DNA from 2 places in the Planococcus sp. FY231025 genome. Region 2 is predicted to be linked to the other one. Evidence: riboswitches for the same ligand, from Rfam matches in the RefSeq annotation. Region 2 holds a riboswitch; the other holds the start of a gene.
What was found. Region 2 has a riboswitch for S-adenosylmethionine ahead of ACTL32_RS09665 (bifunctional homocysteine S-methyltransferase/methylenetetrahydrofolate reductase). Riboswitches for the same ligand answer to the same signal wherever they lie in the genome.

Region 1 (5,783 bases), on a different contig from region 2:
TGCACTTCGCCGCGCGCCAAGCTGAATTCCGCTCCTTGGAGCGCTGCCACGTTTCCGAACGCTTTATGGATTCCGGCCATGTCAAGCAATCGCTGTTCCATGCTTCGCCCCCTTTCTGAGAAAAAAGCCGCCCCGTCGTTCAGGACAGCTCTTCCTCTTTCATTTATTCGTTTTCCAGCTTTTTCAGATCTTCCGTATAGCCTTGGTCGCTCGCTCCCCAGCCGTCGATGTATTCGCTGAGTTCTGCCGTGGTGATCGCTTCTTCCGGAAGTTTCGCCGCGTCCACAAAGACCGGTTCAAGCACCACTTTTTCTTCCGGTGTTTCGCCGTTGATCAATTGGTACAGGTAGCGCACCTGGATGCGTCCGATATCCATCGGATCGACCGCTGCAGAAGCTGCCCACGGGCTGTTTTCTTTCTGGATCATCTGCAGGTCTTCATCGCTCATGTCGATGCTGTAGACCTTGATGTCTGTACGCCCTGCCTGTTCGATGGCGCGTACTGCGCCTTTGGCGAATTCATCCCATGCGGCCCAGACCGCTGTGATTTCGCCTTCGTTCGGGTATTGCTTCAATACCGCTTCCATCTGCGCCTGGGTATCAAGCGCGGTGTTCTGCGTGGCAGCACCGAACGCTGTGATTTCTTTGATGCCCGGATTGCTTTCGAGGAATTCCTGGAACGCCACTTGGCGGCGTTCCATCGGCGCAAAGCCAGCTACCCAGATTTTCACGATGTTCGCTTCCCCGCCGTTGTCGTCCGCCAATTTCTGCAAGGTCATTTCAGCCATCTGCTGGTCGCCTTGTTCAAGCGACACCACACCTGGCACCTCCACGCCGGCGTCAAATGCAACGACCGGAATGCCTTTTTCCACCGCTTTTTCGACGCCTTGGTTCAGCGCTTCTTTCGTGCCATGGTCGATCATGATGCCGTCAAACCCCTGGTTGACCGCAGCATCCAGGTTCGATGCCATTTTTGCCAGGTCGCCGTCAGACGTGAAGACCGTCACGCTGCCGCCGAATTTTTGGGCCTGCTCTTTGACACCTTCAATGTATTGGGCCGAAAACGTCCCGAGGTTCTGCTGCATAACGAGCGCGACTTTCTTTCCGGCAAGCGGGTTGTCCGAAGCTTCCGCTTTTGTCGCGTCGGTCGTTGCTTCTTCGCTGACTTCGCCTTTTGGCTGGCAGGCCGCCAAAAACGCGCTGATGATCAAAAGAAATGCTAGCAATAAAAACGATTGTCTTTTCATGAATGGGCTCCTTTTCCTGGGTAAGCGCCGAGGGCGGCAGGGATATTTTTCTCGTAATCCGGTTTGATGATGCCTTTTTCCGTGATGATGGCTGTGATGAGCCGGGCCGGCGCGACATCAAAGGCGGGGTTGAACACTTTTGTGCCAAGCGGCGCCACCGGTTCTCCCGCAAAATGGGTGATTTCTTCCGGTTTCCGTTCTTCAATCGGAATTTCTGCACCGGAACCGATCGACACGTCGAATGTCGAAGACGGAGCGGCTACATAAAACGGGATGTTGTAGGCATTGGCAAGGATCGCCAAGTTCAGGGTGCCGATCTTATTGGCTGTGTCGCCGTTTGCTGCGATGCGGTCCGCACCGACAATGATCGCCTCGACCTCTTTCGCCTCGATCGTGTGGGCTGCCATGCTGTCGGTGATCAACGTGACGTCGACGCCTGATTGCTGCAGCTCCCAGACGGTCAGCCGGGATCCTTGGAATACCGGCCGCGTCTCGCAGGCGTAGACTTCAAATTCCCGGCCGATTTCCGCTCCGAGATGGAACGGCGCCAACGCCGTGCCGTATTTGGCCGTCGCGATGGAACCGGCGTTGCAGATGGTCATGACGCGTTTTTTGCCCTCGAGCAGCGCGAGTCCGTATGCGCCGATCTGGCGGCAGGAAGCTTCGTCTTCCTCGTGGATCCGGACCGCTTCTTCTGCCAGCAATTGTTTTGCCGCATCCACTGACCCAGCGTTCCGGACCACCGATGCTAGCCGCTGGAGCGCCCAGACGAGATTGACTGCCGTCGGGCGTGAGCTTCCCAGGTATTCGGCATCTTTTTGGACGAGGCGGAAAAACGTCTCCAAGTCTTCCGTTTCGTGGCGGACGGCGGAAAGCGCCAGCCCGTAGGCAGCGGCGATGCCGATTGCCGGAGCGCCGCGCACTTTCAATGTGAAGATGGCGTCAAAGACATCTTCGAGCGTCTCAAGTGTGACATATTCAATTTCATGTGGCAGTTTCTGCTGATCAAGTATGACCAGTTGGCCTTCGGACCAGGAAATCGACAACGGGATGCTCATCGTGCTTCCCCCTCTGCCAAACGGACAACTGTCCCTATGTCTTTGATGGTGCGCCGGTGGAGGATCAAGGTTTCACCGAGCTCCAGCGCCTGTTTTTTCAATTCGATGCGCCGTGCTTCCTCTTCAATGCCGTCGAGGTCCTTGACGTGCGCCAAGCCGATGGTGCGGCGAATCAATTCGCAGCCGGCAAAGCCGAGCGCATCGCTAAATACTTTTTCAAGGATCGCTTCGCGGTAGCCGGGCGTATTTTTGAACGCCTCCACGCCTTCTGCTTCCCATAAAGCGCTGAAGGTCCCTTCAAACGTTTCCCATGTCTTTGCGATATGGTCTGTGATCACTTTGCGTCCTTCGCCGGTTCGCGTGATCCCTTGAGCGATCAGATTTGCAAGGAACAGCCCCACGTCAAAACCGATCGGCCCGTAAAACGCGAATTCCGGATCAATGACTTTCGTCTCTTTCGCACTGGCGAAAATGCTGCCGGTATGGAGGTCGCCATGCAGCAATGCTTCCGCTTCCGTCAAAAAGCTGTACTTCAATTTGGCGGCCTCCAGCTGAAGCGGCGCGTTGTTCCAGATCGCCTCCACTGCCGGGCGCAGCTGAGGCTCAAAATCGTTCGTCTCGTGGTCGAAGAACGGATCGGTGAAAATCAGGTCTTCCGTGATTTTGCAGAGCTCCGGATTTGAAAATTCTGCGGCAAGCCGCTTTTTCTCAAACGGATGGAGCGCAAAATCCGATGTGTGGAATAGCGTGCGCGCCAGGTATTCTCCGATATCCGAAGAAAGCTTCGGATAGCTTTCCCCTGCAATGAGGCCTTCGCGTGCAATCTTCAGATGCGACAGGTCCTCCATGACCGTCACCGCCAAATCCGTATCGGTGGCATACACTTCCGGCACAAGGCCCGGTGCAAATTCGCCGTGCTTCAGGAGCGCTGCGGCTTCGGTTTCTGCACGCTTCAATGTCAGCGGCCAGCTTTCGCCGACGACTTTCGCATACGGCAGCGCCTGCTTGATGATGACGCCTTTGCCGCTGGCCGAATCGGTGATCCGGAAAACGTAATTCAAATTGCCGTCGCCGATTTCACGGCACGAAAGTTCTGCCCCTTCCGGGAACGGATAAACGCTTTTCGCCAGGGCGATTGCGGTTTCTTCGGTTAATGCTGCATATTGGTTTGTTGCTATTGTCATAGGTCATCTACCTTTCAGCTGTTGTGGTTGGGTTTGAGAAGCTGTTTTTGGGCAATAAAAAAGCCCCTTTCCAAAGAAAGAGGCGTAGAATAAGAGATTCCGCACCTCTTATCTTTCAGAAACCGCGGTTTCTGATGGAATTAGCACCGTGCCTTGCGGGATGTTCATCCCGGCGCAAAAGCGCCCCTTCTCACGAAGGAATTACGGTCGGTTGCTGGGCGTCATAGGGCCAATATCCCTCTGCCTGCTCTTGATAAGAGTGTTTGTTGTTAATACTGTATGCTGTTTGAAATGAATCCTATCATGGTTCAGAATTGAGTGTCAATAATTTTTTTTGCAAAAAAAATTTTCGCGGGTAACGATTGACAGATGGTTTTCGGCATGGAATAATCAAAATTAATTTACTCTTTCAAAAACCAATTGAATACTTTCTTATTCAGAGCAGGTGGAGGGACAAGCCCTATGATACCCGGCAACCGGTCCAGTGGACACGGTGCTAATTCTTGCAGCGCGATTTCGCGGCTGAGAAATAAGAAGTCGTTAACGCCCTTAACCTCTTCTTGTTTGAAGAGGTTTTTTTATGCCGATTTCACCTTTTTATATTTTGTTGAATTAATTATTATATCTGCCGATATTCCGCAAAACAGCTTCGTAAGACCGCTTGCTCCTTCGCGCTATGCGCTTCGTCGCAAAGACAGGGCACATTGCGCCCTGCCTTTGCCGCGGGCTCGCGCCGAGCTAACTCGAGCTTTACGCCCGAGTGGATCTCGACACTTCGCTGGTCCCGCAGGCGTCTCCGCTGTTTTGCTTCATATCTAAAAAGTGTTAAAAAAGCAGTGCAAATTAAAAACCTAAACTTGATTTTAAATGGAGTGTGCATATAGTGAGCATTTTGACAGCAACGTACCAGCTTTATGGCAAACCCGGTTCATTTGAAAAAAAGGCGGAAGGCATCGCCCTCGGCCTGACGATCGGATCGTGGACGGACCTGCCTTTGCTGGAGCAGGAACAATTAAAGCACCATAAAGGGCAAGTCGTATCAGTGCAGGAATTCGGGGATGCCCCGCATCCGCTAAAACCCGACGCCATAAAAGCCGAAGTGAAGATTGCTTATCCGAGCGCCAACTTCTCAGCGGACCTGCCGGCGATCCTGACGACAGTATTCGGCAAATTGTCGCTCGACGGCGAAGTGAAGCTTCTGGACCTCGAATTCAGCGAAGAGCTGCTCGCCCATTTCCCGGGCCCGCGCTTCGGCATCGAAGGCATCCGCAGCAAGCTGGGCGTCACGGACCGGCCGCTCGTCATGAGCATATTCAAAGGTGTCATCGGCCGCGACCTGGATTTCATGGCCGCACAGCTCCGCGAACAGGCGCTTGGTGGCGTAGATTTGGTGAAAGACGACGAGATCCTCTTCGACAATCCGCTGACGCCGTTCGACCAGCGGATCACCACCGGCAAGAGCGTACTCGAAGCCGTCTTTGAAGAAACCGGCCACCGCACGCTTTACGCGGTAAACTTATCGGGCCGCACTTCCGGCTTGCGTGACAAAGCGAAAAAAGCGCGCGAACTCGGCGCGGACGCCCTTTTGTTCAATGTCCATGCGTACGGGCTTGATGTGCTCCAGGAACTGGCGGAGGATACGGAAATCGGCTTGCCGCTCATGGCGCATCCGGCATTCAGCGGCGCTTTTACCTCTTCCCCGTTCTACGGGCTGTCGACGGCGCTTGCACTCGGGAAGCTGACGCGCATCGCCGGCGCCGACTTCTCGCTGTTCCCTTCCCCTTACGGAAGTGTTGCACTTGAAAAAGCGCAGGCGCTTGCACTCGGCAATGCCTTGGTGGAGGAAAGCCCGCTGAAACGCAGCTTCCCGGTTCCATCAGCCGGCATCCATCCCGGCCTCGTGCCGCTATTGATCAATGATTTCGGCATCGACAGCATCATCAATGCCGGAGGCGGCGTGCATGGCCATCCGTACGGCGCAGCTGGCGGCGGCAAGGCATTCCGCCAAGCGGTCGACGCCGTACTCGGCGGAAAAACGCTGGCTGAAGCTTCTGAACAGCATCAAGAATTAAAAACAGCACTGGACATATGGGGGTAACGGCAATGGACAAACCGGTCATCTTTTGCGATTTTGATGGCACGATCACCAACAACGACAACATCATCGCCATCATGAAACATTTCAATCCGCCGGGATGGAGCCCGATCAAGGACGACATCCTGGCGCAGAATATATCAATCCGCGAAGGCGTGGCGAAAATGTTTTCGCTTCTGCCTTCGGACAAGAAAGACGAA
Region 2 (5,783 bases):
TCGGCAATTCCTTCCCGAGCTCTTTGAACGCTTCTTTGATGCCGATCGTCGCCGCCTTGACATTGAGCATGTCCTGGCTCGTTTCCAATAGGATCAGATCCGCTCCGCCTTCGACGAGCGCTTTCGCCTGGACGTAGAAATTGTCCTTCATTTCATCGAATGTCACCCCGCCGGTCACCGACAGCGTCTTTGTCGTCGGTCCGATGGCGCCTGCCACAAAGCGCGGCCATTCCGGCGTAGAGAATTTCGCGGCACTCGCTTTGGCGATTTCGACAGCGCGCCGGTTGATTTCAGGCGCCTGGCTGCCAAGGCCGTATTCATCGAGCACGATCGGCGTGCCGCCGAACGTATTCGTGCAGAGGATATCCGCCCCCGCTTCCAAATACGCATCGTGGACGCCTTCGATGACTTCCGGGCGGACGATGTTCAAGTACTCGTTGCACCCGTCGAATTCTTCACCACCGAAATCTTCCGGCGACAGGTCGGCGTTCTGGATCATCGTGCCCATCGCTCCGTCGATGATGAGGATCCGTTTTTCGAGTTGTTGTTCAATGAGAGGTTTCGACATGGCTGTTATCGCTCGCTTTCTGCAAATCTATTTGTCGGATGTAATCGATCAATTCCACGCACATTTCATAGCGCAAAAACGGCGTGATCAGATAGATGCCGTTGAAGAGCCCGGCTGCGGTATCGATCAATTCCTTGGCAATCTGGATGCCTTCCGCTGTCGCCCGCTCCTTGTCTTCGCCGCATGCGCGCATGCGCTCGAGCGCATCTTCCGACAATTTGATGCCTGGCACTTCGTTGTGCAGGAATTCCGAACTGCGGATGCTCGTCAGCGGCATGATGCCAAGGAAGACCGGGGTCTCCAAATGCTTCGTTTCCTCGTAAATTTCAATGATTTTCTCTTTTGTATAGACCGGCTGGGAAATGAAATAATCCGCCCCGCTCTCGATTTTCTGTTCCATGCGCTTGACGGCCCGACTGACGACGCGGACGTTCGGGTTGAACGCCGCCGCCACCGAGAAGTTCGCTTTCTTGCGCAGCGGCTTGCCGGAAAATGAAATGCCTTCGTTGAGCTTCTTGATCAATTGGATCAGTTCCATGCTCGAGACGTCATAGACGCTCGTCGCCCCCGGGAAATCACCCACTTTTGTCGGGTCGCCCGTTACCGCTAATATATCATGCATGCCAAGGGCATCAAGCCCCATGAGATGCGATTGCAGGCCGATCAGGTTGCGGTCGCGGCACGTGATGTGCGCGAGCGGCCGGATGTTTTCCTGTTTCAGGATCGAGCCCATCGCCATGTTCGAGATGCGCGGCGAAGCGAGCGAATTGTCCGCCATCGTCAGCGCATCGATACCTGCTGCATCCAGCGCTTTCGAGCCTTCAATGAACGTGGTGATATCCAGATGGCGCGGCGTGTCGAGCTCAACGATGATCGTCCGCTCAGTCTTCGCTTTTTCGTGGAGCGGCTTGACGTCCAGCGCTTCCGCTTCGCGGATGACAATCGGCTTTCTCTCTGCCACTTTCTTCTCTGTCACCGGCGCCAAGTTCCGCAAGCGTTTTTTCGTTTCCGCAATATGCTTCGGGGTCGTGCCGCAGCAGCCGCCGATCAAGCGTACGCCTTCTTCCCGGAGCAGCAAAGCTGCGCGGCCGAAATAATCCGCTTCCGATTCATAGACGATGCGGCCGTCTTCGACGTCGAGCAGGCTCGCATTCGGATAGGCGGACAAGAATGCCTTTTTCGGCAGCTCGACGCCTTCGAACGCCTGGATCGTGTGATGCGGACCAAGGCGGCAATTGACGCCGACAATGTCTGCACCGAGCGCTTCCAGCTCCTTTAAAGCGTCGTTCAGCAACATGCCATTTTGCAGGATGCCCGGCTCGTGCATCGACACTTGGGCGATGAGCGGCGTTTCCGTGAGGGTTTTCAGATGGGTGACGGTTGCGGCAAGCTCCTCGAAATCATAATACGTCTCAAGCAAGAGGCCGTCCGGATCGCCGGACAGGAGGTGCTGCGCCTGCTGGTCGACCATCGCGATGATCTCTGTGAGCGTCGCGTCGCTTTTGCGGAAGCCCCGGATGCCGCCGATTGTCCCGAAGACAAATTGGCCGCCGGGCGCCGCGGCGCGCTTCGCGATTTCAATCGCCGCACGGTTGATGTCCTTCACTTGCTCCTCAAGTCCGTAGCGCGCAAGCTTATGCGCGTTCGCTCCGTAGGTGTTGGTCTGGATGATATCCGCCCCTGCCCGGATATAGTCGTGGTGGATCTTCTCAATGATTTCCGGGCGCTGGATGTTCAGCTCCTCGTTGCAGTATTCAATGCCATACGAATACAAAAGCGTTCCCATTGCACCGTCCGCCGTCAATACCCTTGTCTTCAACGCTTCCAATAACTTCATGCCGCTCATCCTCCTATGCAAATAAAAAAAGCCCTCCATGAAAAAGAAGGCTTTACGATAACATACTCGTTCTTCTTCATCTCTCAGGCATGGAAATGCCTGCTGGATTTAGCACCTGACCGGTAACGGCTGGTTGCTGAAGCGTCATAGGGCCAGTCCCTCAACTTCTCTCGATAAGAATCTATTATTCAATTTTTTATATCCTAAAATATTAACCCCATATCGGCCGCAGGTCAAGGCAATCTGTCTAAAAAGAAAGAAATTTCTGTTATAAGCTTTCAACTAAGACCCAAATCTGACTCCAACTCATTTTCTTTTTTGACGAAATTCCACAAAATAGCTGCGATGCGCATAGCGATGTATAAAATCTTACCAGCCGTTTCTCATCTTTCCTGTTAAAACCCTTCAGGCTTTGCCACATTAAATGCCACGTCCCGCATCGTAAACTCATACCAAGTGAACGGTCCCTCGGCCAACTCCCAGGTGATTGCGATGTCGGATGGCAGACGGATCCCGTCCACTGTCTGGTATTTTCGGATATGGGCAGTACACGGTACGAGTTCTGCCTTCTCGTCGCTGTCCTTGAAGCGCATTGCCGTAACTTTAAGTAGCTCTCCGTCCGCACCAAAATGAAAAGTTGCCCTTCCTACCACCCAATTGTATGCCATTTCTGCTCGCGCTGTATGGGCGTCAATTGCCTTCCATTCGACATACCTGCTCAAAGCAGCGGACGGAAAGCCACTTAGCTCCATTAAATACCGCTGCATCGACGACTGGTCAGCCTTCGGATTGTTGCAGGTTTTCCCGATAGGGAAGAGTCCCCCCATTTTGATTCGCATGTCCGCCTTGCCCTCTCGAAACTCATCCTTGCCGGTAACCAAAAGCCCGTTTCCCATTTTCATCTTCACTTTCCAGATGAATCCGGGAGGCTCAGCAGTGGTGTATTGCCGTGCTTCAGACGCCATCCACTTTTCCTGTTTGGGTTTGAGCTTCATCCGGCCGATTTGCTTCGCATAAACGCTGCGGATTTCTTCTCTGCCGGCAACGCCGCTCCATTCCATCCATTTCCGCACAGGCGATGGAAGAGCGGCGAGCTCTTCCGAAGCCACTTCCTTCAAAGGCGCATCCAGTCCCTTCAGCAACTCTCCTTTCGGCGATTCAGTTGGTGAATCGCGGCTGGCCCTTTTAGCAACAAACAATATCGAGGCAAGCACAACTAGAGCTGACATTAAGAATTTCATCACTCAGTCCCCTTCCTTATCTAAAACGGACTTTTGTTGGCCAACAGCAGCATCTTCGGTTTTCTGTATCTAATACTATTACGACAATGGAATCGGTTCTCCTGTTATTACACATGAGATATACGTTAAAAAAACAGATAAATACCAAATACTCTAGCCAGAACCTAAGAGATTCATTATTATGTAAGTATGAAATTAAACCAATTCTCAAAGACTATTATTTGATGGAGAGAATTGTTGATCTTTGCTGCCATTCGAAGACATATAAAAATTGACTTATCAAAAAATATCCCTTTACGGGAATATTCTCTTAGAGGTATAATGGGATTATGAAAACACTATTGCATTCTTTATCAGAACCAAATCGCTGGAACATTGTGGAGTTATTGAAGCAAGGTCCGCTGACAGTGGGGGAAATCGCGGAAAAGCTGGATCTTCGGCAGCCGCAAGTTTCCAAGCACCTCCGTGTGCTAAGCGAAGCCGGCATCGTCGCCGTCCGCCCCATTGCCAATCGACGTGTTTACCAGTTGAACCCGGAGCCGTTTCAGGAAATCCAGGAATGGACCGATTCATACCGCCATCTTTGGGAAGACCGGTTCGACCGATTGGATGGTTATTTACACGAAGTCCAAAAAAAACGAAAGGAGGAAAACAAACCGTAACTGCCGGGTCGTGGAGCCACTGAAATCAAGCAAACCATAAGGAGGAATCACAATGTCAGTCAATAAAGGGTCGAACGAGACCTTTACGCGAGTCGAAGGACTGGAACTGGTGATAGAACGTTTTTTTATGGCACCTAGAGAGCTTGTATTTTCTGCATACACCGAACCTGAGCAAATCAAAAATTGGTGGGGTCCAATTGGCTGGATGACCACTAATTACCAAATGGATGTCCGCCCGGGCGGCATCTGGCATTATTGCATGCGTTCGCCTGAAGGGGATGAAGCTTGGGGTAAATCTATATACCAGGAAGTCACCGCTCCTGAGCGGCTTGTCTACATCGACAAATTTTCCGATGAAAACGGCAACGATGCGGAAGGCTTCCCGAGCATGAAGATCACGGTTGAATTTATCGAAGAAGGCAACGGCACCCGCCTGGCCATCCGTACCTTGTTCGACTCTGAAGAAGACTTGAAGAAAGTGATGGATATGGGAATGGTCGAAGGCATGACCGAAACCCTTGACCGATTGGAACAGCATTTGAACAGCATGTAAGACAGCAAAACAGCCTTCCCCGAATAGCGGGAAGGCTGTTTTTTTGTCGCTGCTCCATCATTTCCGGTACTTGATTGCCAGGCCTTTCAAGAAGTTCCGTGCATAGCGATCGCCGCAGATGCTGTAGTTCTTGTGGCCTTGCTTTCGCAGCATCGCGCTCATCTCGCCTTTCGTTACAGTGACGCCGGCGAGCGCCAGAATGTCGATCATGTCCTCGCTCGTCAATTGCAGCGCGATTTTCACTTTTTTCAACAACAGGTTTTTCGAGGGTTCATTTGTAAGCGGCGGCTTTTCCGGCTGCCCAGGCTTCGGCTCCTGCTTCCCTCTTTTGAAAACGATCAGGCCGTTCAGGAACGACTCGAACATCGCATTATCCACAGGGATGTAATCATCGTTTTTGCCTTCTTCAAAGATGCCTGCGTCTTCCTCTTCGTAATCGTCCGGCGTTTTCGTCAGTACTTTTTGCACGTCTTCTTTTGACAGGTCGATGTCGCCCAGCTTAAAGATTTCTGCTACATCGCTGTTTTTGATATCCAGCGCATATCTCAACCGAATCAGTAGATCGTTATTGTCCATCGGTCATCCTCCTCTATTCCTTTAGCAACGGTGTTCCTCTTTCGCATTTAATCAAATCTAATGATAGCACAATTGCGGTATTATCCAAGCATCGACCGTGCAAAGGGCATCCTCCTTTTGGCAGGTAAATTAAAAAGGCATTATCCCACGCGGACTCCATAAGAGTTTGCCTGGATAACGCCTTTTCATACGCGGCATAGTCACTTTTTATTTCGGTACAAATAAATCGTGATCGGCGCAAACACGGCCGTCATGATCAGTGAAACGATGAACACCCAAACCACCTGCTGCAATGTCGCCGTTCCGTGCATGGCTCCGCGTACAGCCGTAGCAAGGACCGAAATCG

Region 1: linked by a shared signal. The riboswitch ahead of mtnK (S-methyl-5-thioribose kinase) and the one ahead of ACTL32_RS09665 (bifunctional homocysteine S-methyltransferase/methylenetetrahydrofolate reductase) in region 2 are both predicted to bind S-adenosylmethionine.

What each region holds. Positions count from the first base shown of each region.
Region 1 covers NZ_JBQJJG010000004.1:143,943-149,725, reverse strand. The annotation lists gene ACTL32_RS04020 (sugar ABC transporter ATP-binding protein) at 1-101, opposite strand, end outside; gene ACTL32_RS04015 (sugar ABC transporter substrate-binding protein) at 164-1,246, opposite strand; gene mtnA (S-methyl-5-thioribose-1-phosphate isomerase) at 1,243-2,304, opposite strand; gene mtnK (S-methyl-5-thioribose kinase) at 2,301-3,488, opposite strand; SAM riboswitch class I at 3,594-3,748, opposite strand; SAM riboswitch class I at 3,918-4,024, shown strand; gene mtnW (2,3-diketo-5-methylthiopentyl-1-phosphate enolase) at 4,372-5,586, shown strand; gene ACTL32_RS03995 (2-hydroxy-3-keto-5-methylthiopentenyl-1-phosphate phosphatase) at 5,592-5,783, shown strand, end outside.
Region 2 covers NZ_JBQJJG010000006.1:46,892-52,674, reverse strand. The annotation lists gene metH (methionine synthase) at 1-568, opposite strand, end outside; gene ACTL32_RS09665 (bifunctional homocysteine S-methyltransferase/methylenetetrahydrofolate reductase) at 549-2,405, opposite strand; SAM riboswitch class I at 2,479-2,585, opposite strand; gene ACTL32_RS09660 (DUF6544 family protein) at 2,801-3,646, opposite strand; gene ACTL32_RS09655 (ArsR/SmtB family transcription factor) at 3,976-4,308, shown strand; gene ACTL32_RS09650 (SRPBCC family protein) at 4,361-4,861, shown strand; gene ACTL32_RS09645 (DUF1456 family protein) at 4,919-5,437, opposite strand; gene ACTL32_RS09640 (ABC transporter permease) at 5,638-5,783, opposite strand, start outside.